Regions from separate parts of the Kistimonas ophiarachnellae genome, predicted to be linked through region 2. Evidence: predicted binding sites of a transcription regulator. Region 2 holds the regulator's gene; the other holds the start of a gene.
The links. The regulator FNR, encoded in region 2, switches genes on or off when oxygen is low (the NO sensors DNR and NnrR bind a similar motif). The targets are predictions, from matches to a motif close to TTGATNTANATCAA.
Positions count from the first base shown of each region.

Region 1: the regulator FNR is predicted to act here: its motif matches at 4,575-4,588, upstream of frdA (fumarate reductase (quinol) flavoprotein subunit).

Region 1 covers NZ_BAAJPA010000005.1:276,844-285,289, reverse strand. Annotated here, with positions in the region: gene AC27K1_RS08455 (hypothetical protein) at 1-302, shown strand, start outside; gene AC27K1_RS08450 (universal stress protein) at 439-1,365, shown strand; gene AC27K1_RS08445 (SanA/YdcF family protein) at 1,437-2,177, shown strand; gene AC27K1_RS08440 (hypothetical protein) at 2,650-4,332, shown strand; gene frdA (fumarate reductase (quinol) flavoprotein subunit) at 4,706-6,484, shown strand; gene AC27K1_RS08430 (succinate dehydrogenase/fumarate reductase iron-sulfur subunit) at 6,481-7,233, shown strand; gene AC27K1_RS08425 (fumarate reductase subunit C) at 7,230-7,622, shown strand; gene frdD (fumarate reductase subunit FrdD) at 7,624-7,977, shown strand; gene corA (magnesium/cobalt transporter CorA) at 8,149-8,446, shown strand, end outside.
Region 2 covers NZ_BAAJPA010000019.1:61,744-70,189, reverse strand. Annotated here, with positions in the region: gene hemN (oxygen-independent coproporphyrinogen III oxidase) at 1-968, shown strand, start outside; gene fnr (fumarate/nitrate reduction transcriptional regulator Fnr) at 1,146-1,904, shown strand; gene AC27K1_RS19575 (adenine phosphoribosyltransferase) at 1,926-2,459, shown strand; gene AC27K1_RS19570 (hypothetical protein) at 2,526-3,026, shown strand; gene AC27K1_RS19565 (TraR/DksA family transcriptional regulator) at 3,044-3,370, opposite strand; gene ttcA (tRNA 2-thiocytidine(32) synthetase TtcA) at 3,734-4,666, shown strand; gene AC27K1_RS19555 (DUF547 domain-containing protein) at 4,705-5,517, opposite strand; gene AC27K1_RS19550 (glucosaminidase domain-containing protein) at 5,559-6,392, opposite strand; gene AC27K1_RS19545 (Yip1 family protein) at 6,585-7,187, shown strand; gene AC27K1_RS19540 (SprT-like domain-containing protein) at 7,331-7,888, shown strand; gene recQ (DNA helicase RecQ) at 7,906-8,446, opposite strand, start outside.

The DNA.
Region 1 (8,446 bases), on a different contig from region 2:
CCACCACGGGTTTCCAGGCTGCCTGGCAGGGATTGCCGGTTCTTTTTGTCGCACCGGATGATTACACCAATATTCTGATAGATGCAGGGCTCGCCAGCCGGGCTTCCAGCTGGCAGCAGATTCTCAATAACGTCCATCGCTATATTGACCAGCCCAAACGACGCGAAACCGTCTCATTCAAAATGCTGGGGGTACCGGAACAATCCCTGCAACGGATTGCCGACCATCTGCAAACTACGCGATACGAGGTTGTCGGGGCAGGCTCCCCGATCCTGGAACAGTTACAGGTTGAAGACAATTAACCACCGCCTGTGACCGGATGTAGTCCCTCTTCTGCTGCTGGTCTGAATCTTCCGGCTGGCAGCGGCACACTGGTCTATGTTTATTCCCAAAAAACGTATTGCTATCCCAATCCGTCATCGTGGGAGAAACATTGCCATGCAGCAGATATCAGAAATACTGGTGCCCATTATTCGTGCCGAAGCCGTCTGCGATCCACGCCAGCTGAGTCTTTCGCTGCAACTGGCCAAGGCCTGCAACGCACATTTGACCTTCATGGTGTTTGAAGAAAACATCCCTCAGCTTGTTGGCCCCATCCCTTTTGATACCGGCCTGTTGAAAAAAAGCCGTGCGCAGGAATGCCAGGTCGTGCTCGATGCGTGTCTGGAACAGGCCGAAGAAGCAGGTCTGAATGCAACGGCTGACCTGGTCTGGGGAAACCCTGTCGACTGTCTTATCCGTGAAATACAGCATCGCAAGGTCGACCTGGTGGTAAAATCCGCGGAATACCACCACTTTCTCGGACAACGTCGTTTATCAGGCAATGACCTCAATGTCCTGCGCCTTTCCGTCGCCCCGGTATTGCTGCTGGCAGAGGAACAACCGGATCATCCAGTCACACTCAAAACCCTGCTGGTCGCCGTGGATACCGCCCAGGACAACGAGGCACTGAACATCCGCCTGCTGGAACTGGGCCGGCAACTGGCCGAACTCCAGCAGGCCCAGCTTCATGCGGTGCACACCTGGCGCCTGATCGGTGAAGATTACATGACCCGCGCCCGGCACCATGCGCCCCCGAATCTGCATACCAAGCTGGAAAATGTCCTGAAAGAAGACCATATGAAGCTGTTCCAGCACCTGTTATCAGCGGCGGGCCTGATGCATGGAGAGAACGTGACCGCCCACCTGATCCGCGGTCGCGCATCGGAAGAAATCTGCCGGCTGGATGAAGAACTGGGCGTCGATTTAATGGTCATGGGCACCCATGCCCGTCGCGGGCTGGAAAAATTCATGATCGGCAATACCGCTGAAAATGTTGCAACCAGTGTCAAAAGCTCACTGTTAATTGCAAGGCCCGATCACTAACCCTCAAAAAGTCGCCGCAGGCTCAAGATTCAGGCTTTACGCGCACTAACCGCTTCAAGTAGGCTAACTCCATGGAAGCAGTCAATACCATAAACGCCTCGCAGTCCCTGACAGGGCAAGGATCACAAGCCAAGATGGCGGGTAACGGGAAAAGGACATGGCCGGTCACGCTCTTTGCAGTCGCGGTACTGCTGGGTGTTATTGCCGGCGTTGTTCTTTACGCCTGTGGTCGGCTGGTGTCAGACCGTGCAACCGGTTATCTCTACAGTGATATCAATCGATTACCCGTCAACCAGGTCGGCGTAGTGCTCGGCACCAGTCGCTATACCCGTGACGGCATGCCCAATGGCCATTATCTCCGTCGCCTGGAAGCGGTCACCGCACTGCTGAACGCGGGAAAAATACGCTACATCCTTGTCAGCGGGGACAACGCGACCCGCTACTACGATGAACCCACCCGCATGCGGGCAGACCTGATGGCCATGGGCGTACCGGCTGACCGTATCTACCGGGATTATGCGGGATTCAGAACGCTGGACTCTATCGTGCGTGCCCACAAAGTCTTTGGGCTGGAGCCGTTCACCATTATTTCCCAGTCATACCAGAATGAACGGGCGATCTTCATTGCCCGTGAACAGGGTATTGACGCCATTGCCTACAACGCTCACGGGAAGTTCCCGACTTCGGACTACAGCAACCGGATCAGGGAAACCCTGGCCCGCCTTCTGGCTGTTCTGGAAGCCCGGCTGCTGAAAACGCAGCCCCGGTTCCTCGGTGAACCGATTATCATTGGAGAAACACCACCCACCTAACGCTCTATTGTAACGACGTACTGTCAGGCACTTTCCTGAGCCCTTTCACAAGTCGCACCAGGATAAAGCATGATTTCAGTACGTTGTCACTTAGCGTGTTATCCCCATCGCTCGATCTTATTCCGATAAAAAACGCCTGATGACAAGATTTGGCACAGGTGTAAACCTGCCATTAGAAATCACTTGGAATTAAAGCCCAATTTCTCTATACGCAGTGGACAGCATTCATGACAATTTCAGCTTCAGAGGGGAATTAATGCTATCAGAAAGTTTCGAAAGGTAAGAATTTCACAGCATAACGTTAAGACGTTTCAGGTGTTTTACTGTCCAGTGTTGTGACTTTCATATCCAAATTTGCCAGAAGCCTTCAACACAAAGCACACCGAAACTTTGATAAAGGTGGAAATTTAAATGGAACAGGAGTGAATCGACCTGCCACCCCGGCATACAATCATTCATGGAGACCTTGACTATGCACGTATTTCTTACATTTAATAACACCACCCCCGGCACAAAATTCCACTACCCACCCGAATACTTAATACAGGGTGAAAAAGCCATCTCCTCCTCCAAACGAAAGCCCGAACAAAAAATATGGCAATATAGAATTGAAGAAGGTAATACATACGCCCTCGCTCCATTTAAAGACCGCGGAGGAAGAAATCTAGACATAAACGAAACTACATACTACAAATTGAGAAATGAGAACTTCGTTAAGTTATTCCCCTTAAATAAAGACATCAGGTTTATATCTGCAGAGTCGTTTTCCGATTATCCGACAATACCCTATGATGAACTAGCCAAAAGAAAAATTGCCGTTTTATACAGAGAAACCGAATGCAGAACTATCGGGGACGCTGGCCTGGAACGTCGAAAAGCATCTTTCTGCAATGAGCACGGGGTTCCTGACCTCAAAAACATTCCGACTTTAAGCGCGATTGCTTCCTTGGCAGAACAAGGCTTTTATTATGACCATCCTGATAAAGAAGACTACCCACATAACATGAAACAATACAAAGATGCCGCGGCAACCATAATGGGTCCGCGAGCTTATGTACATACATGGCAATTTACCAAAGATCAAGAAAAGCATGATACTGACATGGCAGTAAAACGTCGCAGCAAAAAAAAATTAGAACCTGAATATTACCGTAAGCTTAAAGAAATCCTGCGACACCCCCTGATTAAAAAAGAAAATAGCGATGGTACTATTTGCACAGTAAAAGCCATCATCTCAGAAATAGCATCCCCGTATTATAAAGACCACCGACTTTGCAGCGTTTACAGAAGTCATGAAATCGATATTCCCACCGTATTAATAAGAGCAAAAGGCTGTACGCTTAACATGCTATCGACTGATGAAGCAAAGCGGATCAAGGGAGAGGTCATCATGGAACATTTGCAAAACTTTCCGGGAAACATTTTGAATTTAGCGCATGAAGATGGGGCAACGGATGCCATGATGCAAACCCCTACCCATTTAGATGAATTATTCACGGAAGCTTGCCAATTTACCGAAACAGCCATCAATGATCTAACGACCATCTTGCGTCCTGCCTACAACGAACAATCCAAAAATCTCACTCAAACAATTGAATCAATCGAACTCCTTACCATAAGACTAAAATTCCTTAAATATTTTCTGGAAAACAAAGACATATTAAGGTTTCGGAAAGAATTAGACTGCTATAAAGCAACAAGAGATGAGATGAGAAAATTAACAGCAAACCCCTCAAAAAAATGCCAGGAGATCCTTTCACTCACGGTGACCGATACGGAACATAACCTTTGTCAACAAATCATCGAAAAAGAAAAAGAATTTACTCAAGCAGCAAGGAAATCAAAGCATTTAAAAGACATCAAAAAAATCAAAATAACCCATAAATCACTATACACAATATTTAAAAGCATCACTCTGGAAAAAACAGAAGAAACAGGTGGCAATGAAATTTTGAAAGCTTTAAATAACAAAATTGAAGAATATATTATTCAGGCCAATAGCCTTATTGAAAAAATAGAACAATCGGAACCCAAGGCATTACAATTACTTCGCACCCAATCTTATGATACAGAACCAGAGTTTCCGGAGCCTGAAGCAAAGCGCATGAAGATGGATCCAGAACCTTCCAGCTCTCAACAAGCCATGTCTGAATAAACTGACTTACTTATCAAACGGATATGCCCTGAAATGACCCGGGGCAGAATCCATCCTGTACTGTCTTGACAAGACAGGATCACCTTACAGAAGCCCATAGTCAGCATTGGGCCATACCGAGCCATGGAAATGACTGTAGAGCATGAAATAACGCTATATTCATCGAAAAAAGAACAAGTCGTCCCCTGACACAACCTGCAAGGCTGATACCTGCTCACCACCAACTATACACACCCACGACCTTGCGCTATATCAACATTCGTCACCGTATTACCTGATAGCCTTTGGGGTTTTTTGCCCTATTTCCATTAACAAAAGCCTGACGGCTGCCCTGCAGCACGACAGGCCATAGAAGAGACAGGTTGGCGTTACTATGGAGGTCATCAAGACCGACGTTGCCATTGTTGGCGCAGGCGGCGCCGGACTGCGCTCAGCCATTGCCGTGGCCGAGAGCAACCCGGCACTCAAGATCGCCCTTATCTCCAAGGTATACCCCATGCGCAGCCATACGGTCGCGGCGGAAGGTGGATCCGCCGGTGTCGTACAGGCCCATGACTCCCTTGAACATCATTTCAACGATACCGTCTCCGGCGGCGATTGGTTATGTGACCAGGATGTGGTCGACTACTTTGTGGCCAATGCCACGGAAGAGATGGTCCGCCTGGAACACTGGGGCTGCCCCTGGTCCCGCAAGGATGATGGCTCCGTGAACGTCCGCCGTTTCGGCGGCATGAAAATCGAGCGTACCTGGTTTGCCGCCGACAAGACCGGCTTCCACATGCTCCATACGCTGTTCCAGACTTCCACGAAATATCCTTCCATCGAACGATTTGATGAATATTTCGCCACGGAACTGGTTGTTGAAGACGGCCGCTGCCAGGGGCTGGTTGCGATTGAAGTCAAAACCGGTGAAGCCAAACTCTTTCTGGCCAAATCCGTCATTCTCGCAACAGGTGGTGCCGGACGGATATTCCGTTTCAATACCAACGGCGCGATTGTTACCGGTGATGGTATGGCCATGGCTTACCGGGCCGGTGTGCCGCTGCGCGACATGGAATTCGTCCAGTATCATCCCACCGGCCTGCCCGGTTCCGGCATCCTGATGACCGAAGGCTGTCGCGGAGAAGGCGGGATTCTGCTGAACAAAGACGGTTATCGCTACCTGCAGGATTATGGCCTCGGACCGGAAACGCCGATTGGAGAACCCCAGAACAAAACCATGGAGCTGGGTCCACGCGACAAGCTGAGCCAGGCCTTCTGGCATGAGCAGCGCAAGGGTCGCACCATCAAGACCCCGCTGGGCGATGCCGTTCACCTTGACCTTCGCCACCTGGGCGAAAAGAAACTCAAGGAACGTCTGCCGCTGATCTGCTCCCTGGCCAAAAATTACCTGGGTGTGGACGCTGTGCATGAACCGGTTCCGGTGCGCCCTGCCGTTCATTACACCATGGGCGGTATCCGCACAGATATGACGGCCTGCGCGCTGCCGGGTCTTTTTGCGGTCGGCGAATGTTCCAGCGTGGGCATGCATGGTGCCAACCGGCTGGGTTCCAACTCGCTGGCAGAATTGGTTGTCTTCGGCAAAGTTGCCGGTGAAAAAGCCGCAGAATTTGCCTCACAGACTGACTTCAGCGCTGAAAATACGCTTAAGGAGCAGGGTCGCCACCATATTGGTGCCATCGACTACCTTCGTACGGCCAAGGGTACAGAGAAGGTCTCCCATATTCGCCACGAGATGGTGAAAACCATGGAAGACTGCTTTGGCATCTACCGGCTGGGTGAGGAGATGCAGCAGGGTGTCGACACCATTGCTGTACTGCGTGATCGCTTCAATCACATCACCATGGAAGACCAAAGCCGCGTATTCAACACCGAGCTGTTGATGGCCCTTGAACTGAAGTCATCCCTGGAAATCGCCCACACGATTGCGCTTTCAGCGTTGCTGCGAAAAGAGTCCCGTGGTGCCCACCAGCGACTTGACGGGTATGAGACGCGCGACGACCAGAACTTCCTGAAACACACGCTGGCCACCAGCAATGGTGATGGCGCACCGCGCATCGACTACGAAAACGTCAACATTACCCGGTACCAGCCGGAAGAACGCCTCTACGGCGCCGCCGCCGAGCAGCCCCGTGCGGAGAAGACCCCATGACCGGACCAACCATTACCCTTGAGGTACTCCGATACAATCCGGAAACCGATAACGAACCCAGCTTCGGCACCTTTGAGATTCCCTACCGGGATGACTGGTCTCTGCTCGATGCACTGGGCCACATCAAGGATGAGCTGGATGCCACGCTGGCCTATCGCTGGTCCTGCCGGATGGCGGTATGCGGCAGCTGCGGCATGGTGATCAACGGCACACCGAAACTGGGTTGTGAAACCTTCCTGCGGGATTACTACCCGGGCACCGTTCGGGTAGAACCGCTGGCGAATTTCCCGATTGAGCGGGACCTCATCGTCGATGCAGCCGATTTCATCGAGAAACTGGAAGCCGTCAAACCCTACATCATTAACGCGGCAGAAAAGCCGGTTTCCGAAGGCGCCTACAAGCAGACGCCCGCAGAGCTGGCCCGTTACAAGCAGTTCTCCATGTGCATCAACTGCATGCTGTGCTATTCCGCCTGCCCGCAGTTTGGCCTGAATCCGTTGTTCACCGGCCCGGCCGTCATTGCCCTTGGCCATCGCTACAACCTGGACAGCCGGGATGATGGTCAGGCCATGCGCACAGAAGTCCTGCAGGACAAGAACGGCGTCTGGAGCTGTACCTTTGTTGGTGTCTGCTCCGAGGTCTGCCCGAAATCCGTCGACCCGGCCGGCGCCATCCAGCAGGAAAAAGCAATGGGCGCCCAGGACTGGGCCCTCTCATTCCTGATGCCTCGCAAGGGAGCCAAGTCATGAGCCGACGTCCCTACAAACCCGTCATGTCCAAAACCTGGTATCTGAAACAAACCAGTTACCGCAACTACATGATCCGGGAAATGAGCAGTGTATTCATCGGGCTGTGGACACTGAACCTGCTGGTCGGCCTGGGCAAGCTGATCCAGGGACCCGGGACCTGGTCACAATGGCTGGCGCTGCAGGCTCATCCCCTGATGGTCCTGTTCAGTGCTGTCACGCTGGCACTGGCACTCTATCATTCGCTGACCTGGTTCCGTGCGGTGCCACAGGTCATGCGGATTCAGATCGGCACATCCTTTGTGCCCGCCAAACTGATTACCAACGCCCACATCGGCGCCATGGCCGGATTCTCCGCCATTGTGCTGGTTGCAACACTCTGGGGGGTATGAGATGAACGGTAAACGGCATTTTGAGCCCTTGTTCTGGAGTCTGTTTGGCGCCGGCGGCATCGTCACTGCCATGGCCACACCGGTGCTGGTGCTGATCGTCGGGCTCTGCGTACCACTGGGAATTATTCCCGCAGAAGCACTCTCCTATGACCGGATGGCGGCCTTTGCCGGTTCCTGGATCGGGCGACTGGCGCTGGCCGGTGTAATTATCCTGAGCCTGTGGCACTGCGTGCACCGCATCTACCACAGCCTGCATGACTTTGGTTTTCACCCCGGCATTGCCGTGAAAATCCTGTTCTATGGCAGTGCACTGGTGTTTTCCATCGCGACGGTCACCATGGTGTTGCTGGTCTGATACCAGTCACCATTAGCTGACCTTCGGCTGAAGATCAGGCCGGTCACTCCTGACTGGCCTTTTTCCTGTCATTTCGTCGTGACGAGTGTTATCTGGCCTGATTGGCTGTGATAAGATTCGATCCTTTTTTCACGCATTCTCGTACTACTCGTAAAGGGAGCAGGCATTCGTATGATTACCGCTTACCGCCTTCTGGATAACAAGCTGAAGATTGATCACCTGACCCTGCAGGATGAACTGCCCGGTGATACAGTCTGGCTGGACCTGGTAGAACCTACCGATCAGGAGCGGGAGTGGCTGCATACGTATTGTGTGGAAGAAGTGCCGGACCGGGAAGACCTGAACGAGATCGAGGCGTCCTCCCGTTTCTACCAGGACAAGGACGGCACCCACATCCACAGTTTCTTTCCCCACCGTTCCGGTAAAGAACTGCGGACTATCAGTGTGTCATTCAACCTGCGTCCCCATA
Region 2 (8,446 bases):
CCTGCGGTGACCTGGGAGATTACTCCATTGAAATTGACCCCAGGGAAGCAGACTGGAGCGTGATCGGCCACCTGCGCTCGCTGGGGTTCAACCGGATCAGCATCGGCGTACAGGACTTCGACCCAACCGTTCAGCAGGCAGTCAACCGGGTACAGAGCGAAGAAGAGACCCGGGATGTCATTGATGCTGCCCGCGCACTGACGTTTAAATCGATCAACATTGATCTTATTTATGGTCTGCCTTTCCAGAGCTGCGCCAGCTTCATGAAAACGGTCGACAAAATCATCGACATCCGCCCGGATCGTCTTTCCGTCTTCAATTACGCCCACATGCCTAACCGCTTCATGCCTCAGCGGCGCATCAACAATGAAGACCTGCCCAATCCGCAGGAAAAACTGGCCATTCTCGAAAATACCATCAACCGGCTACTGGACGCCGGATACGTATACATCGGCATGGATCACTTTGCCCTGCCAGATGACGATCTCGCCCTGGCGCAGGAAGAAGGCTCGTTGCACCGGAACTTCCAGGGATATACGACACATAGCCAGTGTGACCTGATTGGCATGGGCGTGTCCTCCATCAGCCGAATTGGCAATGTCTACGCCCAGAACCATGCGAACATGGAAGAGTACACCAGCCGTATCAACAACGGCCATCTGGCGATTCGTCGTGGCTTACTGATGAATGAAGATGACCGCATCCGAAGCGCTGTTATCAACCAGCTCATCTGCCACTTCCACCTTGACTTCCGTCATATCGAAACGATGTTCGGCATCCGTTTCCAGGACTACTTTGCCGATGCACTCAACAAGCTGTCCCCAATGGCGGCAGACGGCCTCATTCGACTGGACAAAAACGGCATTGTTGTCGAACCCCGGGGAAGACTGCTGATCCGTAATATTTGCATGCAGTTTGACGCCTATCAGCAGGTGGCGGAAGTTCAACGATTCTCACGGGTCATCTGAACCAGTCCATTAACCTCCCCCCCCCCCCCGGTTTCATGTACCAACGAACACTGAAACCGGCCTTTTTTCAAGAAACATTCAGATACGTATCCTCACAGTCTTAAACTTGTCAGGAGAATCCCCTACAATACCGCCGCAACGACTTTTACACCCACCGGTTCACAGGGGTTCTTCTGTATGGTGTCCAAGCTGAATGTGCGGCAAGTGACTCATGTGGCCTGCAGAGACTGCAGCCTGAGTCAGCTCTGCCTGCCACTGGCGCTGAAAATTGAAGATATTGATGAACTCGACAGGATCATCAAGCGAGGACGTCCGCTGAAAAAAGGCGAGCACCTGTTTCTCGAAGGCGATCCCTTTCACAGTGTCTACGCAGTACGCTCCGGCGCACTGAAAACCTACACGGCCACCAACGAAGGCGAAGAACAGATCACGGGCTTTTACCTGCCCAGTGAGCTGGTGGGACTGAGCGGTCTCGATACAGAGGCCTATCCGGTGTCTGCCCAGGCGATTGAAACCACCATGGTCTGCGAGATCCCGTTTGATCGCCTGGAAAAACTGTCTGACGACTACCCGGAGCTGCGGCGCCAGCTGATGCGCATCATGTGTCGCAAAATCCGCGAAGACCAGCAGATGAAACTGCTGCTGTCGAAGAAGAACGCGGACGAGCGGATTGCCACATTCCTGATCAACCTGGCCAGCCGTTTCCGTCGTCGCGGCTTTTCATCACAGTCTTTCCGCCTGTCGATGTCCCGCAACGAAATGGGCAACTACCTGGGCCTGGCGGTTGAAACCGTCAGCCGCGTGTTCACCCGTTTCCAGAAAAACGGCCTGATCAACGCCAACGGCAAAGAGATTGAGATCACCAGCGCCATGGAACTGTGCGCCCTGGCCGGTGGCAAACTTGTTGAACACCAGGACATTGTCAACATCCAGTAACCCTCCGCAGGATTGGCCCTGATGGTTTTTGACCAGCAACTGCTCCACTCCCTGATTCGGGCCATACCCAACTGGCCCGAACCCGGCGTGACATTTCGCGATATCACGCCATTGTTTCAGTCCCCTCAAGGGACACAGATGATCATTGACACCCTGGCAGAACGCTACAGGGGTCAGGATATCACCCATATTGGCGCCCTGGATGCCCGTGGTTTCCTGGTTGGCTCACCGCTGGCGTGTAAACTGGGTCTGCCGCTGGTCATTTTCAGAAAACCCGGCAAACTGCCCTATGACGTGATTCGCGAAGAGTATGAGCTTGAGTACGGTTCCGCCGCACTCGAAGTCCATACCGACGCACTGAAAAAGGGTGATCGCATACTACTGGCTGACGACCTGATTGCCACGGGCGGAACGCTTTGCGCTGCGGCCCGGCTCTGTCGCCGTCTGGGTGCTGAGCCCGTTGAGGCAGCCGCTATCATCGACCTCCCGGAACTGGGCGGCTCAAAACGCCTCGACGCGGAAGGCATACCCAGCTTCAGTCTGTGCAGCTATTGATCAAGCTATTGGCGTTACCGCCGATTCCCCGTTTATAGAACCTTAAGGCAGGGAAGCCTGAAGACCATGGGAATCTGCGCAGACGAATTCAGGGAGTATGTCGTCCAACCCACGCTAGACCACCTCGACATGCGGTCACCGCTGGCAGAAAACCTGCTACTGGGCACCGCAGCGGTGGAATCCGGACTCGGCTCCCACTTACACCTTGCCAACCATGCCTCGCTTGGCATTTACCAGATCAGTCCGGAAACCCACCGCCGAATCTGGGACACCTTCCTTTATAATCAACATGAACTGGCCAGCAAAGTCAGAGGCCTGGCCAGCCAACGGGAATTTCTGCTACACCCACACGCGGAACTGGCCACCAACCTCAGCTATGCGACAGCGATAGCCTGGATGGTTTACCTGAGTGCCGACGTAAACATTGATGACCCGGCCACTGCCAGCGACCCACAACTGCTGGCATCCATCTGGCAGGAACATTACCAGAGCGAAAACAGCCACTTACCGGAAACATTTATTGAAAACTACAACCACCTCATCCTGGGTAAAACGGTAGCGGCCTGACGTCATCAAGCGACGGCCTACTCCTTATTCTCTGCACATTTCACACAGAGATCCGTATAGGGCATGATCTCAAGTCGTGCCATCGGAATATCAGCACCACACCCGGCACAGATTTCGTAGTCACCCTCCTCGATTCGCTCCAGCGCCTTCTGGATCAGGCGTAGTTCAGCAACAGCTTCATTGCCTAACGCATCCAGCACCTCGTCATTCTCTCGTTCCTGGGCCTGCTCCGACCAGTCAGCACTGGCCTTGCGGGTCACATCGCGGGTAATGTTGGCGACACGCCGCTCCAGCTCATCCTGCCGCGCCTGCAGCCGCTGGCGAAACTCCTCGTATTTGCTCATTCGACTCCCTCTGTAGGTAACATGATCATCTCCCCCAACACCCTATTCTAGTCAGCCTGCCAATAATTCCGCTTGATCTGAATCATGACCTTCAACAGCAGATACAACACAGAAACCAACCCATCAAGCCAGCCCAACAGTCTAGCAAAGCCGATCCTGTCAAAGCGCCCATGGCAGGCATTCAATAACCCTCCCTCCCCATAAGGCAACGTATGTATTAACCGCGAGAGCCTGCGGTCATGAATACCTGATTATTTGCGCCCGGGTCTTTATAATGCTGCGAACTTTCATCACTGTGATCACAAGAACGGTATTTCTGTTCTTCACGGTTTGTCCACTGACACTAGCAAGTACCCTGACCGTATGCAGATTGAGACCCGAAGCGAAAAAGTCAATTTCAACAAGCTGCAGAAACGCCTGCGCCGTCTGACCGGTCAGGCTATTGCCGCCTATAACATGATCGAGGATGGCGACCGCATCATGTGCTGCCTGTCTGGCGGTAAAGACAGTTACGCCATGCTCGATATCCTGCTCAATCTGCAGAAATATGCACCGGTCAAGTTTGAAGTCATCGCGGTCAACCTGGACCAGAAGCAGCCAGGCTTCCCTGAGCACGTATTGCCGGACTACCTGACCAGCCTCGGCGTGGAATACCGCATCATAGAAGAAGACACCTACAGCATCGTCAAGGACAAGGTACCCGATGGCAAAACGACCTGTGCACTCTGCTCTCGCCTGCGCCGGGGCATCCTTTACCGTACAGCCACAGAGCTCGGCGCCACCAAAATCGCCCTGGGACACCACCGGGAAGACATCCTGGAAACCTTGTTCCTGAACATGTTTTATGGCGGCAAGCTCAAGGCAATGCCTCCCAAACTGATCAGTGATGATGGCAAACATATTGTTATTCGTCCGCTGGCGTTCTGCCGGGAGAAAGATATAGCCAGGTTTGCCGAACTGAAGGAATTTCCGATCATCCCCTGCAACCTGTGCGGCTCCCAGCCCAATCTCCAGCGCCAGACTATCAAGGGTATGATGACTGAATGGGATAAACGCTTCCCGGGCCGGATTGAAAGCATGTTCAGGGCAGTGACCAATGTCGCGCCCTCTCACCTGGCAGATAACAGGCTCTACGATTTCAGCAACCTTGTACCTCGGGGCACGCCGGTCGAGGACGGAGATACAGCGTTTGACCGGGAAACTTTCCCGCTTCAGTTTACTGCGGACAACGATGAAGACAGCGAGACAGAAGATACAATCATTAAACCGGTGAACATCATGGATTTACCGGCCTGATGAAAAAAGGGGCATATGCGCCCCTTTTTTATATTGAATTAACGGCCACCAGTATCATTCAGATCCCAGTCATAATCGTAACGAACCCGCCCCTTGAAAGCCGCCAGCTGTTCTTTGCTTTTCCCATGCGCATACTGATGCAAGTGTGACATCAGTTCCTGATGGCTTCCGAAATCGACTGCGTACCAATCATAAATTTTGGAGAGGTACAGGCTTCCACCCTCAAACCTCACACCTTTAGCCTGATTGATAAACCGTCTTGCAGCACTATCCAGCAACCTATCCACGTTAGCACCGGTATAAGCAGCAGCCTCCAAATCAGGACACCCCATGCTGGCACAGTTCACCGCATAATGGATTCGCCTGTCTTTCCAGATCGGTCGCAATATGCGGTGCTCAATGTCGTTGAGGGTTAACCGCTGCCCCGCCACAGTGACGACATCATCATCCCATGGGCCAAAACTGAAAAAGCCTTCACCCAGCTTACGGATGGACTTTACCGGATAATGATCCAGTATCAGCCGTACCGTTAGCGCATTGTAGAGGTTAATCCAGTAAGCCATTTGTTCACGGCGGCTATATCCCCTGGGATCAATGCCTGCCAGATAGGCCAGGTAATGATCAAGGCTGGCGCGATCCCCTGCTGACACACGATCATAATCGAACAACCGGACTTCCGGTGTCTCTTTCAGGTATGCATCCAGCAAGCGCTGCCATTCGACATGGGACACGCTTACGCTATTATTTTCATTACTCCGATCCCAGAGTGCCCAATACTCGCTTTTCGGTGCCGCAACACTGAAACCTGCCATGCACCAGATAATGATGCCCGTGAGAAAAAACCTTGGCATGGGCTTCCCTCCCCGTTATTTTATTCAACCATTCTCTTGATTTAGCCAGCCCCCGGACTGTCATGATCCGTGAGCGCCACATCGTATTTTTCAAGCCCGTTACCTGTAATCATCGCCATCAGCTCATGGACATAGGCCTCACCCCGCTGGGAGTAACGCACAAGCCCCGGGGACAGATACAGCCCGGTCACCGCCTGATGATTGCGCCGAGCCTCGGCTCGCAGGGCTCGCAGGTCCGAATACTGAGGATGGGTATTGATGTTCAGGAGATATGCCGCCACCGAACCGGAGACAGAGTCAAACTTTCTGACCTCATGATCTGCACCTTCATTGCGCTGTGCAGGCACCAGCCCACAGCCCTTGCTGAAACACCACTGACCAAAAAGATTATTGCCCTCAAGCGCAAAACGGGATGTTCCCCAGGCCGATTCATTGGCAGCCTGTGCCAGCGCCAGCGAAACAGGCAGCGTATCGACACGATCCAGCAGGGCTGAATACCATTGCGGGCTGAATCCTTCTGCCGGTTTCAGACGGTATTTCTTCGCAATACCGGCCAACCACGCCTTATCCTTTTCGCTCAACGATGGCTGCCCGGACATTTGCTTGATACGAACACGATCAGCGGCTATTTTTGCATTTTCGGATTCAACGATGGGCATCATATAGCCAAAAAATGCAGCCTTTTTTGCTTTCACATCCTTGATATCGCCAAAATCCGGCATTTCACTTTCTATCACTGGCATATTGACCACAACAACCTTTGTCACAGCACTTTCCGCCCGCTGATTGAGAACAGAATTAACCAGCAAAACACTCAATACCAGTAACAACAGCAGCACCGCTGCCATCTTGCCTAATCCCTGCTTCGCCGACATAGCACCTCTAGCATTTATATTAATATTAAGGAGATAAAACAGTTTTCCATACAATGCAGACTATTGCTATCCGGAGCCTTGCCTGTTCTACTGTTTGTTAGCAGTATTGACAATTGACTCAAAACCAAAACAGACAAGCCAGCTCATGAGCAGTCCAGGGTTTCCCTGATCGACTGGCAAGGAGGCAGAATCATGGCGCTTCATGTTTGGGGATTATTCACGCATCCTGACCGGGAATGGCGCAGTATCCGTGAGGAAAAATCCTCTGTCATCAAAACCTATATGGCCAACGTGGTTGTGCTGGCGGCGATTCCCGCCATCTGCACCTACTTCGGCACAACCGTGACCGGATGGTCCCTTGCCGGCAGCGAGGAGGTTGTCCGCCTGACCCCTGACAGCGCCGCCTCCATGGCCCTGCTGGCCTACCTGGCCATGCTCTCCGGCGTCTATGTTATGGGTCGGGCGATTCACTGGATGGCACAGACCTATGATTGCTTTCCCACCATCAGCCAGTGCGTCACCTTTGCCTCCTATACCACAACACCCCTGTTCCTGGCAGGTCTGATCGGACTCTATCCGTCCCTCTGGCTTATGATGCTGGTTGGCCTCATGGCAGCGAGCTGGTCTACCTACCTGCTTTATTCCGGACTGCCCGTGTTCATGAATATCAGCAAAGAACAGGGATTCGTCTTCGCCAGTTCCATTCTTTGTATTGCCCTGGTTGTATTCGTCGCAATCCTGGCCATCACGGTTGTCCTCTGGAGCATTGGTGTCGGTCCCATTTACACCAGCTGACCCCTGCAGGGAGGCGGACAGCCATGTCGCCTCCCGAACCAACCACTCATCCGTATTTCCACTCCGTACAGGGACCCCGACCAGACGATACGTCCAATTACGGCTAGTATCCGAGGCCTCAGGCAAGGCATGATTGATACAACATGAACAGGGTTTACCGGATACCGGTGGTAAGGGCAGTCGCTGTGAGCCAGGCAGAACAGGACATCAACAAACGCATTCAGCAGCTTATCCGAAAAGCGTCCCACTATTACGATATCCCTTTCCCTCCACCCGTAATTCTGATGGATTTGCTGGGCAGCGATGCGGGACAGGCGCTCCCGGGCAAGAATCGGCTAAGGTTCAATCCCGCCCTCTATCGGCAGAATCCCGCCCATTTTGTCCATCATATTGTCGCCCACGAAGTGGCGCACCTGGTGGCAGCCAGGGTCTATGGCCATCGAATAAAACCCCATGGCAAAGAGTGGCAAGCCGTGATGACCCTCTTCCAGGTACCAGCCGAGCGATGCCACAACTATGACATCCGTAATGCCGGGCGCCATCACTTTATCTATGGCTGTGATTGCCCGGACAGGGAAATACCCCTGACAGCCATTCGCCATAACCGGATTCGGCGTGGCGTAAAATACCACTGCAGGCACTGTGGATCGGCGCTGAAATTCCGCTTTGACGCTCGCAATACCCTACCAACCGCCCTGTGACAGCCCACCAGAACCCGTTAAATAACAACCTCTTCAGCATCATTCTGAGCCTGGGCAACAGATGCGTCATACTCTCCAAGCACTGTCAGGAACTCGTCACCGTAAGCCAGTAATTTTCGTTGACCCACCCCGGAAATCTGCTCCATTTCACCCAGGCTTGTAGGCCTGCAACGTATCATTTCCCTGAGGGTTGAATCGTGGAAAATCATGTACGGCGGAATCCCCTGCGCTTTGGCCAGCAATCGACGCGCCTCCCTCAGCGCATGCCATAGCGGCTCATCCTCCGGCCTTATTTCAATCACTTTGCCAACACTGTCCCGGGTTTCACGCGCCTCCTGCACCTCGTAACGATCTCGACGCAGCATCAACGCGGTGTCGCCACGCAGCAGCGGGCGGGATTTCTCGGACAACTGCAGCCCTCCATGTTCTTCAATAACACTGAGAAACCCCCGTGCAACAAGCTGCCGATAAACAGAACGCCACTGTTTCTGACTAAGATCACGGCCAAGACCAAACGTCGACACCTGGGCATGCCCCAGCTGTTTGACCCTGGCATTC